Regions from separate parts of the Massilia sp. AB1 genome, predicted to be linked through region 3. Evidence: predicted binding sites of a transcription regulator. Region 3 holds the regulator's gene; each other region holds the start of a gene.
What was found. Region 3 encodes sigma-54, which starts transcription at its own class of promoters, with help from an activator protein. Its sites were predicted from a motif close to TGGCANGNAANCTGCTTT; they were not measured.

Region 1 (10,509 bases), on a different contig from region 3:
CGCAAACTTGGGTCCCGGCCTTCGCCGGGACGACGTTGGTAGGCGGCGAGGGGATGGATCAGGTTTGTGATTTCAGCCGCCGCCACAAGGTCGTGCGGCTGATGCCCAGGTGGCGGGCCGCCAGGTCGCGCTGGCCGCCGAAGCGGGCCAGGACCTCGGCAATCGTCTCCGCCGACGGCTCGGCGGCAGGCACCTGGATCGCCTGCGCAGCTGCAGCCTCGCGCCGCGCCAGCTCCGGCGCCACCGACAGCAGGAAGCTCGGCGTCAGGGCCTGCAAGGGCTCCGCCGCCAAAAACAGGGCCAGGCGCTCCGCCAGGTTGCGCAGCTCGCGCACATTCCCCGGCCAGTCGTAGGCCTCCAGCAGCGGCGCGCACGCATTGACCTCCGCATGCAGATTCGGATGCGGCCGCGCATCCAGCGCCGCCAGCGCATTCTTGAGCGACCATTCCGCCAGCGGCGCGATGTCCTCCACGCGTTCGCGCAGCGGCGGCAAACTCAAACGCAGCACGGCCAGGCGGTAGAACAGGTCGGCCCGGAATCGCCCCTCGCGCACGCGCGCTTCCAGGTCGCAGTGGGTCGCGCTGATCACGCGCACGTCGATCGGCACCGGCCGCGTGCCGCCCACGCGCATCACCTCGCGCTCTTCCAGCACGCGCAGCAAGCGCGTCTGCAAGGCAAGCGGCATTTCGCCGATCTCGTCCAGGAACAGGGTGCCGCCATTGGCCGCCTCGAACAGACCCGCATGGCCGCCGCGGCGCGCGCCCGTGAACGCGCCTTCCTCGTGCCCGAAGAGTTCCGATTCCAGCAGCGATTCCGCGATGGCGCCGCAGTTCACCGCCACGAAAGGCCGCCCGGCGCGGCGCGGTCCTTCGCGGTGGATCGCCTGCGCCACCAGCTCCTTGCCGCTGCCTGTCTCGCCCTGGATCAGCACCGTCGCCGGCGAGCGTGCATACAGCACCACGGTCTGGCGCAGCCTTTCCATGGCGGCCGAATCCCCGCGTAAATCGTTGAGCCCACGCCGCGCACGCCGCGTATCGCTGCCGGCCGTACGGCGGCCGCGGTTCGCTTCCAGCATGGTCAGGCGCGCGAGTTCCAGCGCATCGTCGAAGGCCTGCCGGATCGAGGCCGCCGAATACAGGAACACACCTGTCAGCCCCGCTTCCTCGGCCAGGTCGGTAATCAATCCCGCGCCGACGATCACCTCGACGCCGGCAGCTTTCAATTCGTTGATGCTGGCGCGCGCATCCTCTTCGGTGACGTAGGTGCGCTGGGCGATATCGACGCCGAAGGTCGACGCGAACTCGGCCAGTTCCGGCAAGGGCAGCTGGTAGCTGATCACGCCGATGCGCGAGGACACGCGCCGCGCCCGCACCAGCGCCTGCATCACATCGAAGCCGCTGGCCTTGGCCACCACCACCGGCACCGACACCCGTCCCCTGAGATAGGCCGCGTTCGATCCCGCCGCGATGACGACGTCGCAGCGCTCGGTCGCCATGCGTTCGCGGATGTGCTTTGCCGCTTCGTCGAAACCGAGATGCAGCGGCTCGATCGAAGCCAGGTGATCGTACTCGAGGGTGATGTCGCGGAACAGGTCGGAGAGGCGCGAAACCGATACCGTCCAGATGACGGGCTTGTCGCCGCCGTCCGCGGGGCTGCGGGTGGAATAGCTCATGCCCGAAGTGTAGAGCATTTCGAGGCGAGGCTGTCAGATAGGCGTAAGCAAGCGTAAGAATGAGGTAAGGGGGTCGCCGTAGGATGGCTCTCAACCTGCAAGGTATGCACCGCACAGGCATTACAAAATAGGAGACACAAGATGGACCAAGACGTCGTACAGCGGGTCAAGAACGACCCCAACTACCGCAAGCTGGTCGCGACCCGTTCGCGTTTCGGCTGGACCCTCACCTGGGCAATGATGATCGTGTACTACGGCTTCACTGTCCTGGTCGCTTTCAACAAGGAATTCATGGGCACGCGCATTGGAGAAGGCGTGATGACCTGGGGCATTCCGCTGGGCCTGTTCGTCATCCTCTTCACCATCGTCATCACGGGCATCTACGTGCGCCGCGCCAATAGCCAATACGACGAACTGACCGACGCCATCAAGGCACGCGTCGCGCAGCCGAAAGAGAAGGTGGTCGCATGAAGCCCATGATCCGTACCGCTGCGGCGCTCGCGCTGCTGGGCGCCGCCGGCGCCGCAATGGCCGCGCCCGACCTCGGCCAGGCCACCAAGCAGGCCACCAACTGGACCGCGATCAGCATGTTCGCGATCTTCGTGGTCCTGACCCTGTTCATCACCAAGTGGGCCGCGGCCAAGACCCGTTCCGCTTCCGACTTCTACACCGCGGGCGGCGGCATTTCCGGCTTCCAGAACGGCCTGGCGATCGCGGGCGACTTCATGTCCGCCGCGTCCTTCCTGGGCATCTCCGCCGCCGTGTTCCTGGACGGCTTCGATGGCCTGATCTACGCCATCGGCTTCCTGGTCGGCTGGCCCGTCATCACCTTCCTGATGGCCGAGCGCCTGCGCAACCTGGGCCGCTACACCTTCGCCGACGTGGCCGCCTACCGCTTCCACCAGAAGCCCATCCGCGTGTTCGCGGCATCGGGCACGCTGGTCGTGGTCGCGTTCTACCTGATCGCGCAGATGGTCGGCGCCGGCCAGCTCATCAAGCTGCTGTTCGGCCTGGAATACTGGATCGCCGTGGTCCTGGTCGGCATCCTGATGATGGTCTACGTGCTGTTCGGCGGCATGACCGCCACCACCTGGGTGCAGATCATCAAGGCCGTGCTGCTGCTGTCGGGCGCGTCCTTCATGGCCTTCTCGGTGCTGGCGCAGTACAACTTCAGCCCTGAAAGACTGTTCGCCACCGCGACCGAAGTGCACGCCAAGGGCGATTCCATCATGGGCCCGGGAAGCTTCATCAAGGACCCGATCTCGGCCATCTCCTTCGGCATGGCGCTGATGTTCGGCACCGCCGGCCTGCCGCACATCCTGATGCGCTTCTTCACCGTCCCGAGCGCGAAAGAGGCGCGCAAGTCGGTGCTGTGGGCCACCACCTGGATCGGCTACTTCTACATCCTGACCTTCATCATCGGCTTCGGCGCGATCGTCCTGGTCGGCACCAACGCCGAGTTCAAGGATGCAGCCGGCAAGCTCCTGGGTGGTAACAACATGGCGGCGGTCCACCTGGCCAAGGCCGTGGGCGGCGACGTCTTCCTGGGCTTCATCTCGGCCGTGGCCTTCGCGACCATCCTGGCGGTGGTGGCCGGCCTGACCCTGTCCGGCGCCTCGGCCGTGTCGCACGACCTGTACGCCACCGTGTTCAAGAAGGGCAAGGCCAATAGCGCGGACGAACTGAAGGTCTCGAAGATCACCACCATCGCACTGGGCGTCATCGCCGTGCTGCTGGGGATCGCATTCGAAAAGCAGAACGTGGCCTTCATGGTGTCGCTGGCCTTCGCCATCGCCGCTTCGGCCAACTTCCCGGTGCTGTTCATGTCGGTGCTGTGGAAGGACTGCACCACCCGCGGCGCCACCGTGGGCGGTTTCCTGGGCCTGGCCACGGCGGTCGTGCTGACCATCGTGTCGAAGTCGGTATGGGTCGACGTGTTCGGCAATGCCGCGCCGATCTTCCCCTACACCTCGCCGGCGATCTTCTCGATGGCGGTGGGCTTCTTCGGCATCTGGTTCTTCTCGGTCACCGACAAGAGCCCGCGCGCCGCGATCGACAAGGCTGGCTTCGAGGCGCAGGAAGTGCGTTCCGAAACCGGTATCGGCGCAGCGGCTGCCGCAGCCCACTGAGCGATCAAGCTTCCGTTTGAACCCCGCTGCGGCGGGGTTTTTTTATGCCTGCTGGCGTTTCATTTTGTTTGCACATGTTTCATAATGAAACGTTACTGAAACATCTTCGCCTGAAACGGTGTTGCAAGTCCTTGAAAATACTGGGGCGGGCAGGGTGGCACGCCGTTTGCATTAAGAAAGCCCGACACTCTCAAACGCATCAGAAAGGACTAAGCATGAGCCAATACTCCGCAGGCGCCGCCTTCCGCAAGGCCGTCCAGGAAGAATCCCCGCTGCAGGTCATCGGCGCGATCAACGCCAACCACGCACTGCTGGCCAAGCGCGCCGGCTACCGCGCGATCTACCTGTCGGGCGGCGGCGTGGCCGCGGGTTCGCTGGGCCTGCCCGACCTGGGCATCTCGGGCCTGGAAGACGTCCTGATCGACGTGCGCCGCATCACCGACGTGTGCGACGTGCCGCTGCTGGTCGACATCGACACCGGCTTCGGCGCCTCGGCCTTCAACGTGGCCCGCACCGTGCGCTCGCTGATCAAGGCCGGCGCGGCCGCCTGCCACATCGAAGACCAGGTCGGCGCCAAGCGTTGCGGCCACCGTCCGGGCAAGGAGATCGTCAGCCAGGGCGAGATGGTCGACCGCGTCAAGGCTGCGGCCGATGCGCGTACCGACGAGAATTTCGTGATCATGGCCCGCACCGACGCGCTGGCCGTGGAAGGCCTGGACGCCGCCATCGAGCGTGCCGTGGCATGCGTCGAAGCCGGCGCCGACATGATCTTCCCGGAAGCCATGACCAGCCTCGAGATGTACAAGCAGTTCGCCGACGCCGTCAAGGTGCCGGTGCTGGCCAACATCACCGAATTCGGTTCGACCCCGCTGTTCACCGTCGACGAGCTGGCCAGCGCCAACGTCGGCCTGGTGCTGTACCCGCTGTCGGCTTTCCGCGCAATGAACAAGGCGGCCGAGAACGTCTACAACGCGATCCGCCGCGACGGCACCCAGAAGAACGTGATCGACACCATGCAGACCCGCGCCGAACTGTACGACCGCATCGATTACCACAGCTACGAGCAGAAGCTGGACGCCCTGTTCGCCGCCAATAAAGCAAAATAATCATCCAGGAGATTCACGCATGACCACTACGCAGAACAACGATACCCCGGCGTTCAAGCCGAAGAAATCCGTCGCCCTGTCGGGCGTCGCCGCAGGCAACACCGCGCTGTGCTCGGTCGGCAAGACCGGCAACGACCTGCACTACCGCGGCTACGACATCCTGGACGTGGCCGACCGCTGCGAGTTCGAAGAGATCGCCTACCTGCTGGTGCACGGCAAGCTGCCGACCCTCGCGGAACTGAAGGGCTACAAGGCCAAGCTGAAGTCGCTGCGCGGCCTGCCGCAAGCCGTCAAGAGCGCGCTGGAAGCGCTGCCGGCCGGCGCCCATCCGATGGACGTGATGCGTACCGGCGCCTCGGTGCTGGGCTGCGTGCTGCCTGAGAAGGAAGACCACAACATCGCCGGCGCGCGCGACATCGCCGACCGCCTGATGGCGTCCTTCGGCTCGATCCTGCTGTACTGGTACCACTACAGCCACAACGGCAAGCGCATCGAGGTGGAAACCGACGACGACTCGATCGGCGGCCACTTCCTGCACCTGCTGCACGGCGTGAAGCCGTCGGGAGAGTGGGTCAAGGCGATGCACGTGTCGCTGATCCTGTACGCGGAACACGAGTTCAACGCCTCGACCTTCACCAGCCGCGTCATCGCCGGCACCGGTTCGGACATCTACTCGGCCGTCACCGGCGCGATCGGCGCGCTGCGCGGCCCGAAGCACGGCGGCGCGAACGAAGTGGCGCTGGACATCCAGAAGCGCTACGAGAACGCCGACGAGGCGGAAGCGGACATCCGCAACCGCGTGGCGAACAAGGAAGTCGTGATCGGCTTCGGCCATCCTGTGTACACCATCAGCGACCCGCGCAACAAGGTGATCAAGGAAGTGGCGCGCACCTTGTCTCAGTCGGCCGGTTCGATGAAGATGTTCGACATCGCCGAGCGCCTGGAGTCGGTGATGTGGGAAGTCAAGAAGATGTTCCCGAACCTGGACTGGTTCTCGGCCGTGTCTTACCACATGATGGGCGTGCCGACGGCCATGTTCACGCCGCTGTTCGTGATTTCGCGCACCTCCGGCTGGGCGGCGCATATCATCGAGCAGCGTATCGACAACAAGATCATTCGTCCGAGCGCGAACTATGTGGGTCCTGAGGATCTGAAGTTCGTGCCGATTGAAGAGCGCAAGTAAAGAAAGCACCACCAGCCCCCAAACCGTCGTTCCGGCGAAGGCCGGAACCCAAGTTTGCGTGATTGGCTACGCACATAAACTTGGATCCCGGCCTTCGCCGGGATGACGGTATTAAGGCTAACACTTAGGTCTCATACCGCCATGAATACGAACCATCGCAAACCTCTTCCCGGCACCTCCCTGGACTACTTCGACACCCGCACCGCCGTCGACACCATCCAGCCCGGCGCCTACGCTACCTTGCCGTACACCTCGCGCGTCCTGGCCGAGAACCTGGTCCGCCGCTGCGACCCGGTCACCCTGACCGACTCGCTGAAACAGATCATCGAACGCAAGCGCGACCTCGACTTCCCCTGGTTCCCGGCCCGCGTGGTCTGCCACGACATCCTGGGCCAGACCGCCCTGGTCGACCTGGCCGGCCTGCGCGACGCCATCGCCAGCCAGGGCGGCGATCCGGCCCTGGTCAACCCGGTGGTCCCGACCCAGCTGGTGGTCGACCACTCGCTGGCCGTCGAATGCGGCGGCTTCGATCCCGATGCCTTCGCCAAGAACCGCGCCATCGAGGACCGCCGCAACGAAGACCGCTTCCACTTCATCGAGTGGACCAAGAAGGCCTTCCAGAACGTCGACGTGATCCCGCCGGGTAACGGCATCCTGCACCAGATCAACCTCGAGCGCATGTCCCCGGTGATCCAGACCCAGGACGGCGTCGCCTATCCGGACACCCTGGTCGGCACCGACTCCCACACCCCGATGGTCGACGCCCTGGGCGTGATCGCCATCGGCGTGGGCGGCCTGGAAGCCGAAAGCGTCATGCTGGGCCGCGCCTCCTGGATGCGCCTGCCGGACATCGTTGGCGTCGAGCTGACCGGCAAACCGCAGCCGGGCATCACCGCCACCGACATCGTGCTGGCGCTGACCGAGTTCCTGCGCAAGTCCAAGGTCGTCTCGGCCTACCTCGAGTTCTACGGCGAAGGCGCCTCCGCGCTCACGCTGGGCGACCGCGCCACCATCTCGAACATGGCCCCGGAATTCGGCGCCACCGCCGCGATGTTCTACATCGACGAGCAGACAATCAAGTACCTGCGCCTCACCGGCCGCGAGGAAGAGACCGTGAAGCTGGTCGAGGCCTATGCCAAGGAAACCGGCTTGTGGGCCGACAGCCTCAAGAACGCGCAATACGAGCGCGTGCTGTCCTTCGACCTGTCGACCGTGGTGCGCAACATCGCCGGCCCGTCGAACCCGCACAAGCGCGTCCCGACCTCCGAGCTGGCCGAGCGCGGCATCGCCGGCAAAGTGGAGAACGAGCCAGGCCTGATGCCGGATGGCGCGGTGATCATCGCCGCCATCACCAGCTGCACCAACACCAACAACCCGCGCAACATGATCGCCGCCGGCCTGCTGGCGCGTAACGCCAACCGTGCTGGCCTGACCCGCAAATCCTGGGTCAAGAGCTCGCTGGCGCCGGGATCGAAGGCCGTGGCCCTGTACCTGGAAGAAGCGGGCCTGATGCCGGAACTGGAAAAGCTGGGCTTCGGCGTGGTCGGCTTCGCCTGTACCACCTGCAACGGCATGAGCGGCGCGCTGGATCCGGCCATCCAGCAGGAGATCATCGAGCGCGACCTGTACGCGACCGCCGTCCTGTCGGGCAACCGCAACTTCGACGGCCGCATCCACCCGTATGCCAAGCAGGCCTTCCTGGCGTCGCCGGCGCTGGTGGTGGCCTATGCGATCGCCGGCACCATCCGCTTCGACATCGAGAAGGATGTGCTGGGCGTGGACGCGAACGGCAAGGAAGTCCGCCTGGCCGATCTGTGGCCGTCGGATGCCGAGATCGACGCGGTGGTCGACGCCAGCGTCAAGCCGGAGCAGTTCCGCAAGGTCTACACGCCGATGTTCGCGCGCGTCGCGGACGATGGCGCCAAGGTCAGCCCGCTGTACGACTGGCGCGAGATGAGCACCTACATCCGCCGTCCGCCGTACTGGGAAGGTGCGCTGGCAGGCGAGCGCACCCTGGCGGGTATGCGCCCGCTGGCGGTCCTGGGCGATAACATCACCACCGACCACCTGTCGCCGTCGAATGCGATCCTGCTTGATTCCGCTGCCGGCGAATACCTGGCCAAGATGGGCCTGCCGGAAGAGGACTTCAACTCCTACGCGACCCACCGCGGCGACCACCTGACCGCGCAGCGCGCGACCTTCGCCAATCCGACCCTCAAGAACGAGATGGTGGTTGATGCGATGGGCAACGTGAAAGCCGGTTCGCTGGCGCGCATCGAGCCGGAAGGCCAGGTGACCCGCATGTGGGAAGCCATCGAGACCTACATGGAACGCAAGCAGCCGCTGATCGTGATCGCCGGCGCCGACTACGGCCAGGGCTCCTCGCGCGACTGGGCGGCCAAGGGCGTGCGCCTGGCGGGCGTGGAAGCCATCGTGGCGGAAGGCTTCGAGCGCATCCATCGCACCAACCTGGTGGGCATGGGCGTGCTGCCGCTGGAGTTCAAGCCGGGCGTCAACCGCCTGACTCTGGGCATCGACGGCACCGAAAGCTTCGACGTGGTGGGCGCGCGCACCCCGCGCACCGACCTGACCTTGGTCATCCATCGTAAGAACGGCGAAAAGCTGGAAGTGCCGGTGACCTGCCGTCTCGACACCGCCGAGGAAGTGGCGATCTACGAGGCGGGCGGCGTGCTGCAGCGCTTCGCGCAGGACTTCCTGGAATCGTCGGCATCGAAAGCCGCGGCGTAACCAGCGGGGAGGGCGGCGCGGCCGCCCTTCCTGTCATATCGGACACATCATGCCTCATACTCCCCAAATCAAGATTCCCGCCACCTACATGCGTGGCGGCACCAGCAAAGGCGTGTTCTTCCGCCTGGACGACCTGCCCGAAGCGGCGCGCGTGCCCGGCGCGGCGCGCGATGCCCTCCTGCTGCGCGTGATCGGCAGCCCCGACCCCTACGGCAAGCAGATCGACGGCATGGGCGGCGCCACCTCGAGCACTAGCAAGACCGTGATCGTCTCGAAGAGCAGCCACCCCGGCCACGATGTCGACTACCTGTTCGGCCAGGTTTCGATCGACAAGCCTTTCGTCGACTGGAGCGGCAACTGCGGCAACCTGTCCTCGGCGGTCGGTTCCTTCGCGATCAGCAGCGGCCTGGTCGACCCCGAGCGCCTGCCGCAGGACGGCGTCGCCGTGGTGCGCATCTGGCAGGCCAACATCGCCAAGACCATCGTCGCCCACGTCCCGATGACGGGCGGCCAGGTCCAGGAGACCGGCGACTTCGAACTCGACGGCGTGACCTTCCCGGCCGCCGAAGTGCAGCTGGAGTTCATGGACCCGGCGGCGGAAGAAGAGGGCGCCGGCGGCGCCATGTTCCCGACCGGGAACCTGGTCGACGAGCTGGAAGTGCCCGGCGTCGGCACGCTCAAGGCCACCATGATCAACGCCGGCATCCCGACCATCTTCGTCAACGCGGACGCCATCGGCTACACCGGCACGGAACTGCAGGAAGCCATCAACGGCGACCCGCGCGCGCTGGCGATGTTCGAGACCATCCGCGCCCACGGCGCGCTGCGCATGGGCCTGATCGGGAGCATCGAGGACGCCGCCAAGCGCCAGCACACGCCCAAGATCGCCTTCGTGGCCAAGCCGGCCGACTACGTCGCGTCCAGCGGCAAGCAGGTGGCGGCGGGCGACATCGACCTACTGGTGCGCGCGCTCTCGATGGGCAAGCTGCACCACGCCATGATGGGCACCGCGGCCGTCGCCATCGGCACCGCGGCCGCCATTCCCGGCACCCTGGTCAACCTGGCGGCCGGCGGCGGCACCCGCAACGCGGTGCGCTTCGGTCATCCGTCGGGCACCCTGCGCGTCGGCGCCGAGGCGGTCGAGGCCAATGGCCAGTGGAGCGTCAGCAAGGCCATCATGAGCCGCAGCGCACGCGTGCTGATGGAAGGCTGGGTGCGGGTTCCCGGCGACAGTTTCTAAATCGCAACACCTCCGTCAGGGGAAGCACGTAGGTGCTTCCCCTTTGTCGCTTTATGGTTGTAGAGTTGGCAGCATTTCTGGTTTATGATTGCCAGGTTGCAACAATTCCGACCAACGGACCCACCAGCAAGCATTGATGGACCGATTTCCGACCCCCGATTCGTTCGCCGGCAAAGCGAACCCTTGCGCGCATGAGCAGCCTTCCCAGGAGGCGGCCGACCTGTGCCACCTGGTCCTCGAGCAGCGCGCCATCCTTGAGAATGCGCCGGTCGGGATCGTGTTCACGCTCCCCGGGCAGATCAAGTCCTTCAACCCGCGCATCTGCGAGATGCTCGGCTACAGCCAGGAGGAGCTGCTGGCCCTGAAGCCGGTGCAGCTGTTCGCCTCGACGGATGCCTACCAGGAGCTGACCGCCGAAGCCTACACGGTGC
Region 2 (10,509 bases), on a different contig from region 3:
CACGAGGGCACGGTGTGCTACAAGGAATACAGCCGCCAGTGCGAGGAGAAGGACATTCCCTACTATCCGATCCGCTTGGCGCGCGACAAGCAGCAGCTGGAGCTGTACGTGAACCTGGCGCGCCAGGAAACCAACGTGACCTTCGTCGGCCGCCTGGGCACCTACCGCTACCTGGACATGGACGTGACGATCAACGAGGCCCTGAATACCGCAGACCAGTTCCTGGCCTGCGCGCGCGACAAGGCCGCCATGCCGGCGTTCACGATCGACCCGCTGGCTTGAAACACCATCCGCCCGCGCCCGGTATGGCGCGGGCGCGACCCGCTAGCAGGGCTTCGCGCTGCGGCGGGTCAGACGCTGGATCAGGATGGCCGAAGCGCCGCCGATCGCGACGCCGAAGCCCTGGATTGCATGGTGGCCGTGTTGTGCATGCAGCCTCGATATTTGGTTCGCGGCCTGCCCCCGGAAGAATTGGAAAGGCTGGGGCGGAAGCGACCGCATGCGGCGCATCCCGGTATACGCCTGCTTGAATGCGAATGGCCGGCACTCGCCGGCCATCAAGGGCCGCGGGCGCCGAATGGCGCCTATCGAGCGATCAGTGCGCCTGCTTGCGCTTGCGGCCCAGCGCCAGGCCGGCCAGGGCAACGCCGAACAGCGCCAGCGTGCCGGGTTCCGGCACTGCGGCGACCGCTTCTTCGACGAAGCTGAAATTGTCGACCATCACGTAGTCGCCCCAGCCGCCGCTGATCAGTTCTGCATAGGCGATGCCCGCGTGCGCCAGGCCGAAGTAGTCGCCGTCATTCGAACCCCACACTGCGTTCACGCTGGTCGATTCGAGCGCGACGCCGGTGCTGTCGTAGGCGGTCAGAGTCCAGTTGACGTCCGAAGCGCCCCAGTTGAAGGCGAAGGCGCTGACCGAGTTGGCGAAGTCGAAGCGTAAGCCGTTCGTGTTGCCCTGTGCATTGTCGACGTAGGCCGCGCCGCGGGTGTTATACGAGCCGGCATAAGTGGTCGAGGTGCTGATCGACCCGTCGATGCCGCTGATGCTGAGGTTGCCGGCAGTGAGGCTCGGGACCCAGCTGTTGCCCATTGCGTCGAAATTGACGACCGTGACGGTACCGGTCAGGACCGGATCGCCCTTGCCGGTGACCGGAGCAGCGACGGCGGCGCTGGTGAAAGCGGTAGCGAGGATCAGGGAGAGAAGCGTGGTTTTCATTATTGTCTCATTCAGGTTGGAAATACTGTGGCATGTTTAGCAATTAACGTGCCATGCATGCAATATCGCGCGATATCAATAACTTAGGAAAAGAGACTCTTCCCGATGTAAAGATTTTCGACAAGAATCATGCCGCTGAGGAAGCAAAACGCCGCCTCTCCGCACATGGAAGGACAACAGCGGTTATCATTCATTAATGATTGACCGGGTGGTAAGCCGACTGGCTGACATGACGACATTCAAGCATACCGACCTGCTACCCTCTTCGCACCCCGGGCCGGCCACAAGCCGCATCCCGGCCGCGTGCATACGCCGCCGCCGACAGCGCCCTATGCAGGGCGGCGCGGCGGCCTTGATCCGGCCCAGCCGGCCCGGCAGCCCGCTTTTGGCGGCGCGCGCGCCGGAGCGACCAATTAACTTTTACTGCATAGAGCGACATGATTCCCTCGACTGAGATTGACAACGGCCTTCCCCTCGACATGGTGATCTTCGGCGGCATGGGCGACCTGGCGATGCGCAAGCTGATGCCTGCGCTCTACATGGCCTACCTGCACGGCAACCTGCCCGCCACGACCCGCATCCTGTCCACCGGCCGCCAGGACTTCGACCGCGACGCCTATCTCGCCCACGTCGGGGAGCATTCGCGTTCCTTCATCAGCGCCGCCAACTTCAACGAGAAGACCTGGGACGGGTTCCTCAAGCTGCTCGAGTACGTGCGCCTGGACGTGCAGGCCGCACCTAGCTTCGGCGCCCTGGCCCAGGCCTCGCGCGCCGGCGCCCAGCGCGTGTTCTACCTGTCGACCGCGCCCACGCTGTTCACCACCATCTGCGACAAGCTGGCCGCCGCCGGCCTGGTCGATGCGCATTCGCGCGTGGTGCTGGAAAAGCCGCTCGGCCACGACCTGCCCTCGGCCATCGAGATCAACGAAGCGGTCGGCAAGCACTTCGCCGAATCGCAGATCTACCGCATCGACCATTACCTGGGCAAGGAGACCGTGCAGAACCTGATGGTGCTGCGCTTCGGTAATTCCATCCTGGAACCGCTGTGGCGCGCGCCGAACATCTCGAGCGTGCAGATCACGGTGGCGGAAGAAATCGGCGTGGGCAGCCGCGCCGGCTTCTACGACAGCACCGGCGCCATGCGCGACATGCTGCAGAACCACCTGCTGCAGCTGCTATGCATCGTGGCCATGGAGCCGCCCACCTCGCTCAACGCCGACGCCGTCCGCGACGAAAAGCTCAAGGTCCTGCGCTCGCTGCGCCGCTTCACCCTGGCCGACATCGCGCGCGACACCATTCGCGGGCAATACACCCACGGCGTGAGCGGCAACCAGGAAGTGCCGGGCTACCTCGAGGAAAAGAACGTCCCGGCGGACAGCAAGACCGAGACCTTCGTCGCCCTGCGCGCCCATGTCGACACCTGGCGCTGGTCCAAGGTGCCGTTCTACCTGCGCACCGGCAAGCGCATGCAGCGCCGCTCGTCCAAGATCGTGGTCGAATTCGCCAATCCGCCTTTCCCGCTGTTCCCGGACGCGCCGGGCGGCGTGGCCAACCGCCTGGTCATCGAGTTGCAGCCGGAAGAAGCGATCAAGCTGCAGATCATGGCCAAGCAGCCGGGCACCGGGATGCAGATGCAGCAGGTCACGCTCAACCTCGACCTGCAATCGGCCTTCCAGCAGCGCCGCGCCGAAGCCTACGAGCGCCTCCTGATCGACGTGGTGCGCGGGCGCCTGACCCACTTCATGCGCCGCGACGAACTGGAAGCCGCCTGGGCCTGGGCCGATCCGATCATCGAGGGCTGGGGCACGCTGGGAGAGAAGCCGCACGCCTACGCGGCCGGCTCCTGGGGCCCGGCGGAATCCTTCGCGCTGCTGGCGCGCGACGGCTTCGCCTGGGTCGAGTGATTTAAAAGCTCGCATCAGAAGCTGATAATGAAGCGCGCGCCCTTCCCGACCGGCCGGGCGTAGCGCACGGTGCCGCCGTTGGCGTGCACCAGGTGGCGGACCATCGCCAGGCCGATGCCGCCGCCCTGCTTCTTGGTAGTGAAGAAGGGCGTGAAGATATGGGCGGCGACGTCCTCGGGCACGCCCGGGCCGTCGTCGGCCACCTCGATGCGCAGGCGCGCGCCGCGCACCAGGCGTGCGCTCACCTTCGCCTGCGCCTTCTCGACGCCCGCCGTGGCCTCGAAGGCGTTCTTCAGCAGGTTGATCAGGGCCTGTTCCAGCTGGCCCGGGTCGGCCACCAGCTCAAGCGATCCCGGCTCCACCGAAAACTCCACCATGCCGCCGCGCGCCCGCCACAGCGGGTTCACCAGGGCGCCGATGCGCTCGAACATCTCGGCCAGGCGGATGCGTTCCGGATGGGCTTCCGGCACGTTCGACAGGCTGCGGTAGCTCGCCACGAAGGCGACCAGGCTGTCGGCGCGGCGGCGGATCGCGTCCAGCGCGGTGCCCAGGTCGGCGCCCAGGTCGGGGTCCAGGCCCTCGGCTTCGCGCACCAGGTCGTAGGCGGTATGCGAGAGCGAGGCCACGGGCGTCAGCGAATTCATGATCTCGTGGGTCAGCACGTGCACCAGCTGGCGCCAGGCGTTCAGGGCCTCGGCTTCCAGCTCGGTTTCGACCGGCATCAGGGCCGCGAGGCGCTGGGGCTTGCCATGCAGGCTGATCGAGGCCACCGCCACCAGCGCGCGCTCGGCGCCGCGTTCGGTCTCGAACTGCATCGTTGCACGACGCTCGGCCGGCTGGGCCGCCAGCTGGGCATAGAGCTCGGCGGGATCGGTCGCGCGTCCGGGCGCGGTCAGCTTGCGCGCGTTGGCATTCAGCGGCGCCACCGTTCCCGGGCCGGAAGCGCCGTCGATGCGGAACAGCGCGATCGGTGCGAACTCCAGGCGCGCTTCCAGGGCCAACGCGTTGTCGACCAGGCTTTGCTGCTCGATGTTGAGGACTGCCGTCGCGGCGGCGGGATCGGGCCGCCAGGAAGCCAGGCCCCGCACGCAGCGCCACAGCACGAACAGGCAAGGCAGGATACCCAGCAGGCAAAGGACGGCCAGGCGCGGGGACGCGTGCAAGGCGCCTGCGCCCCAGGACAGCGCGCCCACGCCGGCGACGGCAAGCACGACGCCGGCCGCCTGGACCCGCCTAGATGCCATGCTTGCCCAGCTTGCGGTACAGCGCCGCGCGGCTCAGGCCCAGCAGGCGCGCCGCCATGCTGATGTTGCCGTTGGCCTTGTCGAGGGCCGCCGCGATGGTCTCGCGCTCCAGGTCGCCCAATTTGAAGGCGCTGTCCTCTGGCGGCGCCGCGGGCGCAGTCTGGATCGCGGGCGCGGCCAGGCCGAAGTCCTCGAAGCGGTACTCCGGCTGGCTGGCCAAAATCACGGCGCGCTCGCAGGCGTGGCGCAGGGCGCGCACGTTGCCCGGCCAGGACCAGGCGCACAGGCGCTCCATGGCGCTGGGAGCGAGCTCGCGCACCGGCCGCTGGTACTGGGCTTCGTACAGCGACAGGTAATGGTGCAGCAGGCCCGGAATATCGTCGCGCCGTTCGCGCAGCGGTGGCACCCGGATCACGATGGTGTTCAGCCGGAACAGCAGGTCGGGCCGGAAGACCGCGGGGTCGAACAGGCGCGCCTCGTCCAGGTTGGTCGCGCTGACGATGCGCACGTCGATCGCTTCGGGGCGGTCGGCGCCGATCGGGGTCACCTCGCGCCGTTCCAGCGCGGTCAGGAGCTTGGTTTGGGCCGGGAGCGGCATATTGCCGATCTCGTCGAGGAACAGGGTGCCGCAGCGTGCGGCCTGGAAGCGGCCCGCGCGGTCGGCCTTGGCGTCGGTGAAGGAGCCGCGCCGGTGGCCGAACAATTCGCTCTCGAAGGTCGATTCCGGCAGCGCGCCCATGTCCACCGCCAGGAAGGTGGCGCCGGCGCGGCGCGAGGCCTGGTGGATGGCGCGCGCGACCAGCTCCTTGCCGACGCCGTTCTCGCCCAGCACCATCACGTTCGCCTCGGTCGGCGCGACGCTGGCGATCATCGCCTTCACCTCGCGCATGCCGGCGGATTCGCCCATCAGGTTTGACGCGCCGGCCGCGCCGCTGGCCGCGCGGCGCGCCAGCGCACCTTCCACGGCGGCGATCAGGCGCGCATTGTCCCAGGGCTTGGTAATGAAGTCGCTGGCGCCGCGCTTGAGCGCTTCCACCGCCAGCGGAACGTCCGCATACGCGGTCAGGGCGATCACGGCGGGCGGACGCGGCAAGGCGCGCAGGCGGTCCAGCACGCCCAGGCCTTCGGAACCGTCGATGCGGCCCGGCGTGAAGTTCAGGTCGAGCAGCACCACGTCCGGGGTGCGCGCCGCCAGCAGCGCGGCCAGCCGGCCTGGGTCGTCCAATGTCTCGACCATGCCGTGGCGGCGGCGCAGCAGCATCTGCGCCGCGCAGGCGACATCGAGGTCGTCGTCGAGGATCAGGATGTGTGCGGTGGAGTCGGCCATTGGCTGGGTCGGGGAAGTGGGATTGCCATTCTAGCAGCGCGCCATGCCCGTGGGGACAGGCAGAGGCCGCCTGTCCGGAAGCGCACACCCGGAAGTGTCCGGATACGGACAGTTGGCTGTCCAAACCGCCCGAAACATGGCCAAAAAGGCACTGGCACGGAGCTTGCAGAGAGGAAGGCATTTTGTTTCGAGACCGATCATGGACCGACTTCCTCCCCATGCCGTCACCGGCGCCGCCATGGACACGGTGCTGCCCAAGCGGCGCGGCAAGCTGGCCCTGCGCATCGTCGCGGCGGCGGCCGTCCTGCTCGTCCTGGCCTGGGGCGCCTGGCAGCTGATGCCGCACGGCCTGCAGGTGGACCGGCAAGACCTGCGCATCGCGCGCGCCGTCTCCGGCGTCTACCGCGACGATATCGTCGTGCGCGCCACCGCCGAGCCGCTCAATTCCATCATCCTCGATTCGGTCGAATCCGGCCGTGTCGAGGAAGTCTTCGTCCAGGACGGCTACGCGGTCCGGAAGGGCCAGCTGCTGTTCCGCCTGTCCAATCCACAGCGCAACCTGGAGCTGCTGGAGCGCCAGGCCGAGCACGCGCAGCAGATCTCCAACCTGGCGACCCTGCGCGTCGCCCACGAAGCCGGCCGCACCGATCACCAGCGCCGCATCGCCGACCTCGAATTCGCGCTCGAGCAGGCGCAAAAACAGTACGCCCGCAACAGCCGCCTGGCCGCCCAGGGTTTTATCTCCTCGGTCGCGCTAGAAGAATCCAGCGACAAACTGGCCCAGCAAAAGCGTGCGTTGCAGGTCGAGCGCGACAGCATCGCCACCGAAGAGCGTGTGCGCCGGCAAGGCTTGCAGCAGATGGAAACCGCGATCCGCGGCCTGCAGTCCGGCCTGCAGCTGGTGGATGCGACCGTGGATGCGCTGGCGGTGCGCGCGCCCGCCGACGGCGTGCTGACCGACTTCCGCCTGCAAGTGGGCGAGACCGTGCGTCCCGACCAGCACATCGGCCGCATCGACGATCCGAAGCGCTTCAAGCTGACCGTGCTGATCGACGAGTTCTACCTGAGCCGCGTGGCGGCCGGGGTCACCGGCAGCGTGGCCCAGGGCGAGCAGCACTATCCGGTCAAGGTGCGCACCGTCTTCCCGCAGATCCGCGAGGGCCGCTTCACCGCGGAGCTGGTGTTCGCGGACCGCCAGCCGGAAGTCATCAGCCCCGGCCAGAGCCTGGACGCGCGCCTGACCCTGGGCCGGCCGGCGCAGGCCCTGATGCTGCCGACCGGCCCCTGGCTGGGCGACAGCGGCGGCGCCTGGGCCTTCGTCCTGTCGCCCGGCGGCGGCGAGGCGCGCCGCCAGCCGCTGCAGCTGGGCCGCCGCAACAACAGCCAGGTCGAGGTGCTGTCCGGCCTGAAGGCCGGCGACCAGGTCGTCACCTCCGGCTACGCGCCTTTCGGCAAGGCCGAACTGCTGCAACTGAATCCATGAACACCCTCCATCACAAGGAAGCCACCATGCTCAAACTGACAGGCGTCAGCAAAGTCCACGTCGCGGGCGAGGTCCAGACCACCGCCCTGGACCGCATCGACCTCGACATCGCCGCCGGCGAATACGTCGCCATCACCGGCCCTTCGGGCTGCGGCAAGTCCACTCTCCTGAGCGTGCTCGGGCTGCTCGACGTGCCGACCGAGGGCGAATACTGGTTCGAGGGCCAGAACGTCGCCGGCTGGAGCGAGACCAGATTGAACGAACTTCGCCGCGGGCGCGTGGGCTTCATCTTCCAGAGCTTCAACCTGATCGAGGAACTCAGCGTCCACGAGAACGTCGAACTGGCCCTCGAGTACACGGGGACGCCGGCCGCCGAGCGCCGCCGCCGCGTGACCGAGATCCTGGAGCGCCTGGGCGTGGCCCACCGCGCCAAACACCGTCCTTCCCAGCTGTCGGGCGGCCAGCAGCAGCGCGTGGCGATCGCGCGTGCGCTGGTGGCGCGGCCGGCCATGCTGCTGGCCGACGAACCGACCGGCAACCTGGACACCGCCCACGGCGACGAAGTGATGCGCCTGCTGCGCGCCATCAACGCCGAGGGCACGACCGTCGTCATGGTCACCCACTCCCCGGCGCACGCGGCCCAGGCCTCGCGCACCCTGCACCTGCTCGACGGCCGCGTGGTGGTCGACGCGCTGCAGGCCGCGTGAGGAGCACCGCATGAACCTGCGCGACTTCCGCATCGGCTGGCGCCTCCTGGTCAAGGAGCCGGCCTATTCCAGCGTGGTGATCCTCGGCCTGGCCGTGGGCTTCGCCGCATGCTTCCTGCTGCTCGGCTACGTGGGCCATTCGCTGTCCTACGACCGCCATGTCCCCGAGCGCCAGAAGATCTACCGGCTGATGCAGCACTGGAACCACCCGACCGCCTCCAGCGGCCACTGGAGCCCGCAGAGCAGCCTGCCGGCGCGCGACGCGGTAACGCAGAGCGGCGTGCCGCTCCTTGCCAGCACCTTCATCGACCGCACGATCGACGTGCGCGTCGGGAACCGGGTGCAGACCGTCAGCCTGACCGTGGTCGACCCGGCCTTCGAGCAGATCTTCCGCCCGCCGGTGGTGGCGGGCAAGCTGGCCGATGCGCTGTCCAGCCCCGACGCCTTCGCCCTCACCCGCGAGACCGCCATCAAGCTGTTCGGCAGCGCGGACGCGGTGGGCAAGACGGTGCAGGTGGCCGGCCAGCCCTACCGCATCGCCGCCGTCCTGGAAAACCAGCCGGCCGCGACCACCCTGCCCTACGCCATCCTGGCGGGCATCCGCACCTCGGTGTGGAACGAGGAATACCGCCGCCTGGTCACCACCAACTGGGGTTCCTCGCATGGCCCCGTCTACGTCAAGCTGTCCTCGAGCGCCGACGCCCAGCCGGTGCTCGACGCGGTGCGGCGCGCGATGCTGGCGTCCAGCTTCTACCAGCGCCAGGCGCCCGACCAGATCGCGGCCCTCAACGGCCAGGACATGATCAGCTTCCGGCTTGGACCGCTGCCCGAAGCCTACCTCGACCCGAGCGTGGAAGGCGGCGGCAAGCTGCACGGCGACCGCAAGACCATCTTCGGCCTGGCCGCGGTGGCGGCGCTGATCCTGGTGCTGGCGGCCACCAACTACGTCAACCTGGCCACCGTGCGCACCCTGCGCCGCCAGCGCGAGATCGCGGTGCGCAAGGTGCTGGGCGCGGGCGCCGGCGCCGTGAGCCGCCAGTTCCTGGCGGAGTCGGTGCTGGTCTGCCTGATCGCCACCCTGATCGGGCTGCTGCTGGCCTGGCTGCTGCTGCCGGTGTTTTCAAGCCTGGTGCAGCGCGAGATGGACCGCGTGTTCACCCCGCTGTCGGTGGGCCTGAGCCTGCTGGTGGGCGTGCTGCTTGGGCTGCTGTCCGGGGCCTACCCGACCTTCTCGGCGCTCAAGGTGCTGCCGACCGCCGCCCTGCAGGGGCGCGGCAACAGCGAGACCGCCGGCGGCCTGCGCCTGCGCCGTGTGCTCACCGTGCTGCAGTTCGCCACCGCGATGGGCTTGACCGGCATGACGCTCGCGGTGGCGTGGCAGACCCGCCATGCCAGCAGCCTCGATCCGGGCTTCGACCCCGAGCCGCTGCTGGTCTTGACCGCGTCGGACGACATGCGCAACGCGAACGTGCGCGCCTTCCGCGACGCCCTGCTGCGCGTGCAGGGCGTGAGCGGCGTGGCCGAGAGCGACGCCCCGGTCACGGTCAACCGCAACAGCACGGCGCTGCGCCGGGACGGCGGCGAGGCGGTCGAGATCAGCACCCTGTACGTGAGCCCGGAATTCTTCGGCGTCTATGGGCTCAAGCAGGTCGCCGGGCGGCTGTACGACCCGACCCGCGACAAGGTCGAGGACGAGGACAAGATCGTGGTCAACGAGGCCGGCGCGCGCCGCTTCGGCTTCGCCAGCTCCCAGGATGCGGTCGGCAAGTACGTGCGCAATCCGGACGGCTCCGGCACGGCGATGCAGGTGATCGGGGTCGCGCCCGACATCCGGCACCGTTCCGCGCGCGAAGCGATGCAGCCCACGGTCTACTTCCTGGAGAGCCGCACGCCGGTGTTCACCGTGCGCACCAGCGGCAGCCAGGAAGCAGTCAAGCGCGCCATCGAGGAACTGTGGCCGCGCTACTTCCCCAACGACGTGCTCGACATCCAGCGCGCCGCCGGCATGTTCGCCCTGAACTATGCGGACGACCTGCGCCTGGCCAAGCTGCTGGGCGCGTCGAGCGTGATCGCGACCGCCATCGCCGCGTTCGGCATCTACGTGCTGGCCGCCTACAGCGTGCAGCGCAAGGCGCGCGAGATCGTGCTGCGCAAGCTCTACGGCGCAGGCAACGGGGCCGTCGGCCGCCTGGTCGGGAAGGAATTCGCCGCCCTGCTGGCGGTGGGCGCGCTGATCGGCCTGCCGGCGGCCTGGCTGGCGATCGAGCGCTACCTCGCCGGGTTCACGGAGCGTGCGCCGATCGGGGTGTGGACCATTGCCACGGCCTTGCTGGTCGCCTGCCTGGTGGCGCTCGGCTCGACGGCGCGCCACGCGCTGGCGGCGATGCGCATCCGGCCGGCGCTGGCCCTGCGGGAGTAATCGCTAGGTCGCCCGGCGGCGCCGGGCGATCCACGCGTAGAGAGCAATATTAATCAGGAGCACGGCCGCCGCCAGCACCGCCTGCGTAGGGCGGCCCAGTCCGACCGGATAGATCAGCGGCAAGAGGTAATGCTCGATGAATCCGCCGCTATAGCCGGATTCGCCGGCGGAATGCCGCAGCGCATTTTCCACGTAGGTGAGCGGGCAGA
Region 3 (10,509 bases):
CCCGAACCTCGTGGTCGAGGGTATCGAAGCGTTCGAGGAGGATTTCGTCGAATCGTTCTCGACGGATGGCCTGTCCCTGCGGCCGGTCAAACCCTGCGCGCGCTGCCCGATTCCCGCCATCGACCAGGCCAGCGGTATTCCCGGCCCCGATCCGCTCGACATCCTCCAGACCTACCGCGCCAATCCGCGCATGGAAGACGCCGTGTGCATGGGCATGAACTGCATCGTCCAGGAAGGCGCCGGCCAGGTCCTGCGCGTCGGCCAGCACCTGGACGCCAGCATCGCTTTCTAAAGGCGCTCCGGCGGCTGTTGCCAATGCCATAACAGGTGTCGCAAATTCGCCTCCGCCGCGCCCCTCCCGGGGCGCTTTTCGTTTCCAAGCGGCGACGGATGGCGTAATGTTACGGGTAATTGCTGAAAGGAATTCCCATGCACGAGCCGGACGCGTTGACGCGAGAACTGATGGCGGAAAACGAAACCCTGCGCGCGCGCATGGCCTACCTGATCGAACAGGCGGAGCGCAACCACGAAATCATGTGCCGCCACCAGGCCTTCGATCTGCAGATCGTGGGCGCCAGCAGCTTCCCCGAGCTGGTCGGCACCATCTTCCGCACCTTGCCCGTGATTTCCGAGCTCGACATCGTCACCCTGTCGCTGGTGGACGAGGAAGCCGACATCTACACCGTCATGCACAAGCTGGGCGTGGATTTCGAGCAGTTCCCGAACCTGCTGTTCTGCGAGCAGGCGGTGGAGCTGGGCTTCGACCTGGCGGACGGCAAGCGCCTGTGCCCGCTGCTGGGCGCCTATGCGCCGGCCCAGCACTGCGCCATGTTCCCGCACCCGCCCGCCGGGCTGCAGAGCGTGGCCCTGGTGCCCCTGATGCGCAACACGCGCCTGATCGGCAGCCTGAACCTGGGCAGCACCGACCCCAACCGTTTCACGCCGAACCTGGGCACCGATTTCGTCGAGCACATGGGCTCGATCATCGCGATCTGCCTGGAGAACGTGATCAGCAACGAGATGCTGAAGTACATCGGCCTGACCGATTCGCTCACCGGCGTCTACAACCGCCGCTACATGGACCGCCGCCTGCTGGAAGAGATCGCGCGCGCGCGGCGCCAGGGCTACAAGCTGTCCTGCATGTACATCGACATCGACCACTTCAAGCGCGTCAACGACACGGTCGGCCACCAGGGCGGCGACGATGTGCTGCGCGAGGTGTCCGCGCGCATCAAGGCCGAGCTGCGCATGTCCGACGCCCTGGGGCGCTTCGGCGGCGAGGAATTCGTGGTGCTCCTGATCGACGCCGACCTGGAAGCGGCCAGCATGGTGGCCCAGCGCATCCGCGCCAGCGTGGCCGGGCAGCCGGTGGACCTGAGCACCGGCGAGCAGGTGGCGGTGACGGTGTCGATCGGCGTGACGGCGCTGTCCGACTTCGAACGCGATCACGCGATCGAGGGCGTGGCCCAGGACCTGGTGGCGACCGCCGATTCGGCCCTGTATCAAGCCAAGGCGGGCGGCCGCAACAAGGTCGTCACGGTCGCCTGATCGCGCGTCCCTAGAGCAGCCGGGCCTCGGCCCGGCTGACCGATTCTCCCTCGCCGCGCAGCACCACCACATCGCCCGCGTCCAGCACCGTCTCCGGTCCCGCATCGAGCTTTTGTCCTTCGCGCCGCAGGGCCGTCACCTCCGCACCCACTTCATCGAGGCGCAGCTCGGCCAGGGTCTTGCCGACCGCCGCCGCGCCTTCGGGCAGGGTCACCGAATGGAGGCGCACATAGCTGTGCTCCGGATCGTCCGTGATGTCGCCCGCGCCGTGGAAGTAGCCGCGCAGCGCCGCATAGCGCTCGTCGCGCGCGGCCTGCACCCGGTGCACCACGCGCCGCAGCGGCACGCCCAGCATCACCAGCGCGTGCGAGGCCAGCATCAGGCTGCTCTCCAGCGCTTCCGGCACCACTTCGGTGGCGCCCGCGGCCTTGAGCATGTCGAGGTCGCTGTCGTCGTGGCTGCGCACGATCACCGGCAGATTGGGCGCCAGCTCGTGCGCCAGGTGCAGCAGCTTGATCGCCAGGCGGGTGTCGGCGAAGGTGATCACCAGCGCGCTGGCACGGTTGATGCCGGCTGCAATCAGTGCTTCGCGGCGCGAGGCGTCGCCGTAGGAGACGTTGGCGCCGGCGGCGCGCGCTTCCTGCACCCGCTCCGGGTCCAGGTCGAGCGCATACCAGGGCAGCTTTTCCTCGCTCAGCAGGGTCGCCAGGCTCTGGCCGCTGCGCCCGAAGCCGGCGATGATCACGTGCTTCTGGGTCTTCATGGTGCGCGTGGCGAGCTGGGTCAGGGCCAGCGACTGCATCATCCATTCGTTGGCCGCGATCTTCATCACGATCTTGTCCATGTTGGCGATCATGAAGGGCGCCGCCAGCATCGACAGCACCATCGAGGCCAGCACCAGCTGCATCAGGAAAGGATCGATCAGCTTCGAGTCCGAGGCCAGGTTGAGCAGCACGAAGCCGAATTCGCCCGCCTGGGCCAGGGCCAGGCCGGTGCGCATCGAGACGCCGTCCGAGGAGCCGAACAGCTTGGCCAGGCCGGCGATCAGCGCGAACTTGAGCAGCACCGGCAGGACCAGGAGGGCCAGCACCAGCCACCAGTTGGCCAGCACCACCTTGAGGTCGAGCAGCATGCCGATGGTGATGAAGAACAGCCCGAGCAGCACGTCGCGGAAGGGCTTGATGTCTTCTTCCACCTGGTGCTTGTACTGGGTCTCGGAGATCAGCATGCCGGCCACGAAGGCCCCCAGGGCCAGCGACAGGCCGGCCTGCTCGGTGATCCAGGCTCCGCCCAGGGTCACCAGCAGCAGGTTGAGCATGAACAGCTCCTGCGAGCGGCGCTTGGCCACCACCGTGAACCAGCGCCGCATCAGCTTCTGGCCGAAGAACAGCAGCAGGGCCAGCACCGCGGCCGCCTTCAGGGCCGCCAGGCCGAGCGTGGCCGGCAGGTCTTCCGGGTTGCGCGCCAGCGAAGGAATCAGGATCAGCAGCGGCACCACCGCCAGGTCCTGGAACAGCAGGATGCCGATGATGCGGCGCCCGTGCTCGCTCTCCAGCTCGAGCCGCTCGGTGATCAGCTTGACCACGATCGCGGTCGAGGACATCGCCAGCGCCCCGCCCAGCGCGAAGGCGGCCTGCCAGCTGATGTTCAGCTGCGGCGTCAGCATCGCGATGAGTTGTCCGAACAGCATCGTGGCGACGATTGTCAATACGACTTGCGCCATGCCCAGCCCGAATACGATGCGCCGCATCGCCTTGAGCTGGGCCAGGGAGAACTCCAGGCCGATCGAAAACATCAGGAACACGACCCCGAATTCGGCCAGGGCGTGGGTGGCGGGGCTGTCGTCGGCCAGGGCCAGGGCATGGGGGCCGATCAGGACGCCGACGGCGAGGTAGCCGAGCATCGGCGGCAGGTGCAGCATGCGGAAGGCAACCACGCCGAGCACGGCGCAGCCCAGCAGGAGCAGGGTCAGTTCAAGTCCAGAATGCATGCCCCGTTCCGGTCGGTGTTGTTGTTTGTTATGACTGGCAAGTTTTTTGCTTTCCCAATTCGTTTATACTTCCGGTATGAGTTTAACCGATGAAAAAACAATGCTGAAAAGTTTTGACGAGAGCCAGGCCCGCCGCGTGCTGGAGCTGGGGCGCGAGACCCTCGCCATCGAGGCCGACGCGATCCGCGCGCTGCATGCGCGCCTGGGCGACGACGACAGTTTCGTGCGCGCCGCCGACCTGCTGTACGCCTGCAAGGGCAGGGTCGTGGTGTCCGGCATGGGCAAGTCCGGCCACATCGGCCGCAAGATCGCCGCCACCCTGGCATCGACCGGCACCCCGGCGATGTTCGTCCACCCCGGCGAAGCCGCGCACGGCGACCTGGGCATGGTCACGCCCAACGACATCTTCATCGCCATCTCGAATTCGGGCGAGTCGAGCGAGCTGCTCGACATCCTGCCGGCCGTCAAGCGCATGGGCACGCACGTGATCGCCATGACCGGCAAGCCGGCCTCGCGCCTGGCGCAGCTGGCCGAGATCCACCTGAACATCGCGGTGGACAAGGAAGCCTGCCCCCTGAACCTGGCCCCGACCACCAGCACCACCGTGACGCTCGCCATGGGCGACGCGCTGGCGGTGGCGCTGCTCGACGCGCGCGGCTTCCGCGAGGAAGACTTCGCGCTGTCGCACCCGGGAGGGGCCCTCGGCCGCCGTCTCCTGACCCACGTGCGCGACGTGATGCGCAGCGGCGCGGCGATCCCCGCCGTGGCGCCGGAAGTCCCGCTGGCCAAGGCCCTGCTCGAGATCACCCAGAAGGGCATGGGCATGACCGCCGTGGTCGACGCCGACAAGCGCCCGATCGGCGTGTTCACCGACGGCGACCTGCGCCGCCTGATCGAGCGCATGCACGACTTCTCCAACCTGACCATCCGCGACGTCATGCACGCCAACCCGCGCCGCGTGCATCCGGACCAGCTGGCCGTGGACGCCGTGGCCGTGATGGAAGAATTCCGCATCAACCAGATGCTGGTGGTGGACGAGGACGACCGCCTGGTCGGCGCCCTGCACATCCACGACCTGACCCGCGCCAAGGTGATCTGATGCTGCCGCTCGCACACATGGAACGCGCCAAGCGTGTGAAGGTCATGATCTTCGACGTCGACGGCGTGCTCACCGACGGCAGCCTCACCTACGGCCCGGACGGCGAAGTCACCAAGACCTTCAACGTGCTCGACGGCCTGGGCATCCAGCTGCTGAACAAGACCGGCGTGCAGACCGCCATCATCAGCGCGCGCAATTCGCCGATCGTGGTCAAGCGCGCCGCCGACCTGGGCATCACCCACGTGTGGCAGGGCTTCCACGACAAGCGCATCGGCTTCGCCGAACTGCTGGCGAAAACCGGCGTGACGCCGGAGGAATGCGGCTACATCGGCGACGACGTGATCGACCTGCCGCTGTTCACGCGCGTGGGCTTCGCCGTCACCGTGCCCTCGGGCCATCCGGAAGTCCAGCACCGCGCCCACTACGTGACGCGCAACGCGGGCGGCCGCGGCGCCGTGCGCGAAGTGTGCGACCTGGTGATGCGCGCCCAGGGCACCTACGAACAGGCGCTCGCGCCTTACTTCGCCTGATTCGCCGACGCGCCATGGCCGCCTACCTCACCAACAAGCGCACCGCGCACCGCTGGAAGCTGCTGACGATCATGATGATCGCGGTGTTCTGCGCCTTCGGCAGCTTCTGGCTGCTGCAGGCCTTCGACGGCGACGACACCAATGCGCGCCTGGGCGGGCCGCCGACCGAACCCGACTACATCGTCGAGAACTTCTCCTTCGTGCGCATGACCGAAGGCGGCCAGCCGAGCTACCTGGTGTCGGGCAAGCGCCTGACCCACATCCCCGAGGGCGACGTCTCGACCGTGGTGCAGCCGGTGCTGCGCGGCGTCGAGCCGGGCCGCCCGGCCATGACCGTCACCGCCGACAGCGCGCGCATCTATCACCAGGAGCACCGCGTCGACATGCTCGGCAACGTCGACCTGCAACGCCCGCGCACGGCCACCTCGGAAGCGCTGCGCGTGCGCACCCAGTCCCTGACCGCCTTGCCCGACGAGGAAATCCTCAAGACCGATCAGCCGATCGAGATGCAGCTGGGCGCCTCCAGCGTGCGCGGCACCGGCATGGTGGCCAACAACGCGACCCAGAAGATGCACATCGCCAGCCGCGGCCAGATCGTCTATCCGCCGCGCGGCGCCCGACAATGAAGGCGCCGCGTCAACCCAGGACCCAGCACACCATGAAGAAACTATTCGCTGCCGTTTGCCTTTCCCTGCTGTCGCTCACGGCCTTCGCCGAGCGCGCCGACTCGCTCAAGCAGGCCGTCATCAACTTCGATTCGCTCGACGTCGACGAAGTCACCCAGACCCGCATCCTGACCGGCAACGTGGTCGTCACCCGCGGCACCCTGGTGCTCAAGTCGGACCGCGCGCTGGTGAAGGAAACCCCGGAAGGCTACATGAGCGTGACCCTGACCGCGAACCCGGGCAAGGTCGCCACCTTCCGCCAGAAGCGCGACGGCGGCCCCGACTTGTGGGTCGAAGGCCAGGCCCAGCGCATCGAATACGACGAGCGCTCCGAGATGGTCAAGCTGTTCGCCGACGCCGTGGTCAAGGAGCTGGAAAGCAAGCGCGTGACCAACGAGATCATCGCCCCCTTCATCTCCTACGACAACCGCAAGGAAGTGGCCAGCGTGCGCAACGACGCCAGCGGCCAGAGCAAGGTGGGCGGCGGCCGCGGCACCCTGATCCTGTCGCCCAAGCGCACCGCCGCTCCGGCGGCTCCGGCTCCGGCAGGGAAGCCCTGATGGAGGCGCGCGACAGCGGCAGCACCCTGATCGTCAAGGGCCTGCAGAAAAGCTACGGCAAGCGCCTGGTGGTGCGCGACGTCTCGCTCCAGGTCGAGTGCGGCGAAGTGGTCGGCCTGCTGGGCCCGAACGGCGCCGGCAAGACCACGTCCTTCTACATGATCGTCGGCCTGGTGCCCTCGGACGCCGGCTCGATCGACATCAACGGCACCGATATCTCGAGCCTGCCGATCCACCGGCGCGCGGTGCTGGGCCTGTCCTACCTGCCGCAGGAAGCCTCGGTGTTCCGCAAGCTCACCGTCGAGGAGAACATCCGCGCGGTGCTGGAACTGCAGCAGGTCGATGGCCGGCCGCTGGGCAAGGACGAGATCAGCGAGCGCCTCGACACCCTGCTGGCCGAGCTGCAGATCGAGAAGCTGCGCGAGAACCCGGCCATGTCGCTGTCGGGCGGCGAACGGCGCCGGGTGGAGATCGCGCGCGCGCTGGCGACCAACCCGCGCTTCGTGCTGCTCGACGAGCCCTTCGCCGGCGTGGATCCGATCGCGGTGATCGAGATCCAGCGCATCGTGCGCTTCCTGAAGGAGCGCAAGATCGGCGTGCTCATCACCGACCACAATGTCCGCGAGACGCTCGGCATCTGCGACCGCGCCTACATCATCAACCAGGGCGCGGTGCTGGCCTCGGGCCGGCCGGATGATATTATCGCCAACGAATCCGTGCGCCGCGTCTATCTGGGTGAACACTTCCGCATGTAGACATGAAACAGTCCCTGCAACTCCGCACATCGCAGCATCTTGCACTGACGCCGCAACTCCAGCAGTCGATCCGGCTGCTGCAGCTGTCCACGCTCGAGCTGCACCAGGAGATCGAGCAGATCCTGTCCGACAATCCCCTGCTCGAGCGGCTCGACGACCCGCTCGACCGTTCGGTGCGCCTGCTGGCCGACGGCGCCATCAATAACGCGCCCGCCACTGGCGAAGCGCCCGCCGCTCCCGCGCAGGAAGGCGAGGGCGCGTCGGAGGCCTCCGCCGCCTCGGGCGAGAACGGCGAAGGCTTCGAAGGCGGCGACGGCGAGCGCGACGCGCCGGACGCCGACTGGGGTTCGGGCGGCGGCGCGGGCGGGGGCGAGGACGAAGACGGCCGCCCGCAGCTGGAAGCAAGTTCCGTCACCTTGCGCGAGCACCTGATGGAGCAGATCCGTGTCACCGGCTGTTCCGCGCGCGACCGCGCGCTGGCCGAGCTGGTCATCGACGCGCTGGACGACAACGGCTACCTGGAAGAACCGCTGGACGAGATCCATGCGCGCCTGCCGGAAGAGCTCGAGATCGAGATGGACGAGCTGCGCTGCGCGCTGGCGCTGGTGCAGAGCCTGGACCCGGTGGGCGTGGGCGCGCGCAGCGCGGGCGAATGCCTGGCGCTGCAGATCCGCCGCATGCAGGGCGTGCCCCTGGTGACGCGCCGCCTGGCGCTGAAGATCGTCGAAGGCTACCTGAGCTGGTTCGCCCAGCGCGAGTACAGCAAGCTCAAGAAGGCGCTGGATTGCGACGACGAAGACTTGCGCGAGGTGCAAGCCGTGGTGCGCCAGTGCAATCCTCATCCGGGCGCGGCCTTCGCCTCGAACGTGTCAGACTACGTGGTACCGGATGTGATCGTGCGCCGCGCCAAGAACGGCTGGGCCGTGATGCTGAACCCGGACGTGATGCCGCGCCTGCGGGTGAACAGCCTGTATGCGTCGCTGATGAAGCAGGGCAAGTGCGAAGGGCAGATGAACGCCCAGCTGCAGGAAGCGAAATGGCTGATCAAGAATATGCGTCAGCGTTTCGATACGATTTTGCGTGTGGCAGAGGCGATTGTGGAGCGCCAGAAGAACTTTTTCTCCCACGGCGCGGTTGCGATGCGTCCCCTTGTTTTACGTGAGATTGCTGATACACTAGGCCTACACGAAAGCACAATTTCTCGTGTTACAACGCAGAAGTACATGCTGACCCCGCACGGCATGTTCGAGTTGAAATACTTCTTCGGAAGCCACGTCGCCACCGAAGCGGGGGGAGAAGCCTCCTCGACGGCGATCCGCGCTCTCATTGCGCAATTGACAGGAGCAGAAGACCCTAAGAATCCTTTATCCGATAGCAAGATCGCGGAGATGCTCGGGGAACAAGGCATGGTCATTGCGCGCAGGACGGTCGCCAAATACCGAGAAGCGCTCAAGATCCCTCCCGTCAGCCTCCGCAAAGCCTTGTAACAGCGCTGCCCACTCCTGCCTTGCGCCTGGGCGGCGCGCTTTTCAAAGGAGTGTGTATGAACCTCACAATCAGTGGCCACCATCTCGAAGTGACTCCCGCTATCCGTGAATACGTTCAGAATAAGCTCGAGCGCATCATCAGGCATTTCGATCAAGTGATCGATACCCATGTCTTCCTCGCCGTCGACAACCTCACTGAAAAAGAAAAAAGGCAAAAAGCGGAGATTAACGTCCAGGTGTCCGGAAAGACCCTGCACGTGGCGAGTGTCGCCCAAGACCTGTATGCCGCGATCGACACGCTGATGGACAAGCTGGATCGGCAGGTTCTGAAACACAAGCAGATGTTGAAAGACCATAACCACCAGGCGATCAAACGCCTGCCGGATCAAGGCAGCGAAGAAGCCGCTGCGGCCTGACCGGCAGCAGGGCATACCAGCTAAGGGCGTCTGAGGGGGCGCCCTTTTTGCATCCAGCCTTTCCTTTCCCGCATTCCTCCCTAGCGAGCGGCGACGCTCCCGAGCTGCCTGGGCGCAGCGCCCGGGTCGGCTACCAATGTCCACAGGAAACAAGAGATCAGCAGGGCCGTGCCGGAGATCAGGAACAATGTGTGGGCGCCGGCGCCTTTCGCGAGAAGAAAGCCGACCTGGGTGGTGGCCAGCTGCGGGATCACGACCGACAGGTTGAAGATGCCCATGAAGAAGCCCATGCGCTGGCGGTCGATTTTTTCGCTCATGATGGCGAACGGCAGGCTGATGACGGCGCCCCAGCCGATGCCGGCGACCGCCATCAGCACGTACAGCGAGGCCTGGCTGCGCGCGAACAAGGCGATGGCGAGACAGGCGCCGGCCATGAGGGCCAGGCAGGCGGCATGCACCCTGACACGCCCGAACCTGCCCGATGCGCGCGGGAGCGCCAGCGCCGGCACGATGAAGCCGACGACGTTCATGATGGCGAAGGAGACGGCGACGACCTTCCCGGATGCGGCCGCTCCCGCGGCGGCCGCGGGAACGAGATAGGCCTGCACGAAGGCGATCAGGTAGACGAAGATCGCCTGGATTCCGAACCACGCGAACCCATGGGCGATCCAGATCTTCCATAGTTCCGGCCACTCGGTGCCGGTGGAGACGCTCGCATGCGCTGTTTCCGTTTTCGCGAGCACAGGCGCTTCCTTCACGAACAGCGTGGCGCAGGCGAACACCAGGACGATCAGGCAGCCGGCCTGGATCAGCGTCTCGTTGCCGATGAAAGCGCCGATCAGGTAGGCGACCACTCCCCAGAATCCCGACATGGCCTGCATCCACGAGAATCCCCGGGTCCGGGATTCGCCCTCCGGCGTCAGGTCCGCGATCAGGGCGCGCGCCGGATTCAGGCCGATATTGATGGACAAGTCGAGCGCCAGGGCGACGGCGCCGGCGACGATCACCAGGTCGGCGATGCCCAGGGCGCCGGCCAGCTTGTCGATCTTCGTCAGCAGATAGAGCGAGAGGGAGGAGGTGATGCCGGCGAGCAGGATGAACGGACGGCGGCGTCCGCCCCACAGCCAGGTCCTGTCGCTGGACAAGCCGACCAGCACCTGCCCGAGCATGCCGGCTACGGGGCCGGCGGCCCAGACGATCCCGATCTCGTGGATGGCGAGGTGGTATCTGGTGCTGAGCAGCCAGCTGAGCGCCGAGATCTGGACGCACAAGGCGAAACCCATGGCGGTGGCGGGCAGGCTGTTGAGGACGAGGCTGGCCTTCGAGGCAGGGGAGGGCTTGTTCATGCGAGGGGAGTCTTGAAAGTCTGTCTTGCGCAGGCCATGCGGCCTACGACACGGCTTGCGCTTCTTCGATGCGGCGGCCAGGATCGACCGATTGCATCATCTCGATCACAGCG

Region 1: a site for sigma-54 is predicted at 3,957-3,974, ahead of prpB (methylisocitrate lyase). Genes of this name have one in related genera too.
Region 2: a site for sigma-54 is predicted at 1,253-1,270, ahead of J8847_RS18060 (PEP-CTERM sorting domain-containing protein). Genes of this name have one in related genera too.

Annotation. Positions count from the first base shown of each region.
Region 1 covers NZ_JAGKSG010000042.1:4,985-15,493, reverse strand. The annotation lists gene prpR (propionate catabolism operon regulatory protein PrpR) at 59-1,672, opposite strand; gene J8847_RS19390 (DUF485 domain-containing protein) at 1,814-2,143, shown strand; gene J8847_RS19385 (cation acetate symporter) at 2,140-3,801, shown strand; gene prpB (methylisocitrate lyase) at 4,017-4,907, shown strand; gene prpC (2-methylcitrate synthase) at 4,927-6,090, shown strand; gene acnD (Fe/S-dependent 2-methylisocitrate dehydratase AcnD) at 6,232-8,838, shown strand; gene prpF (2-methylaconitate cis-trans isomerase PrpF) at 8,888-10,078, shown strand; gene J8847_RS19360 (EAL domain-containing protein) at 10,215-10,509, shown strand, end outside.
Region 2 covers NZ_JAGKSG010000035.1:21,949-32,457, reverse strand. The annotation lists gene glf (UDP-galactopyranose mutase) at 1-282, shown strand, start outside; gene J8847_RS18060 (PEP-CTERM sorting domain-containing protein) at 596-1,216, opposite strand; gene zwf (glucose-6-phosphate dehydrogenase) at 1,654-3,120, shown strand; gene J8847_RS18050 (PAS domain-containing sensor histidine kinase) at 3,135-4,364, opposite strand; gene J8847_RS18045 (sigma-54 dependent transcriptional regulator) at 4,354-5,691, opposite strand; gene J8847_RS18040 (efflux RND transporter periplasmic adaptor subunit) at 5,891-7,174, shown strand; gene J8847_RS18035 (ABC transporter ATP-binding protein) at 7,201-7,881, shown strand; gene J8847_RS18030 (ABC transporter permease) at 7,892-10,300, shown strand; gene J8847_RS18025 (DUF2784 domain-containing protein) at 10,304-10,509, opposite strand, start outside.
Region 3 covers NZ_JAGKSG010000010.1:44,260-54,768, forward strand. The annotation lists gene J8847_RS08305 (MOSC domain-containing protein) at 1-292, shown strand, start outside; gene J8847_RS08310 (diguanylate cyclase) at 430-1,548, shown strand; gene J8847_RS08315 (monovalent cation:proton antiporter-2 (CPA2) family protein) at 1,559-3,538, opposite strand; gene J8847_RS08320 (SIS domain-containing protein) at 3,615-4,637, shown strand; gene J8847_RS08325 (HAD family hydrolase) at 4,637-5,167, shown strand; gene lptC (LPS export ABC transporter periplasmic protein LptC) at 5,182-5,793, shown strand; gene lptA (lipopolysaccharide transport periplasmic protein LptA) at 5,826-6,392, shown strand; gene lptB (LPS export ABC transporter ATP-binding protein) at 6,392-7,147, shown strand; gene J8847_RS08345 (RNA polymerase factor sigma-54) at 7,150-8,634, shown strand; gene hpf (ribosome hibernation-promoting factor, HPF/YfiA family) at 8,691-9,050, shown strand; gene J8847_RS08355 (MFS transporter) at 9,131-10,396, opposite strand; gene J8847_RS08360 (peptidase domain-containing ABC transporter) at 10,440-10,509, opposite strand, start outside.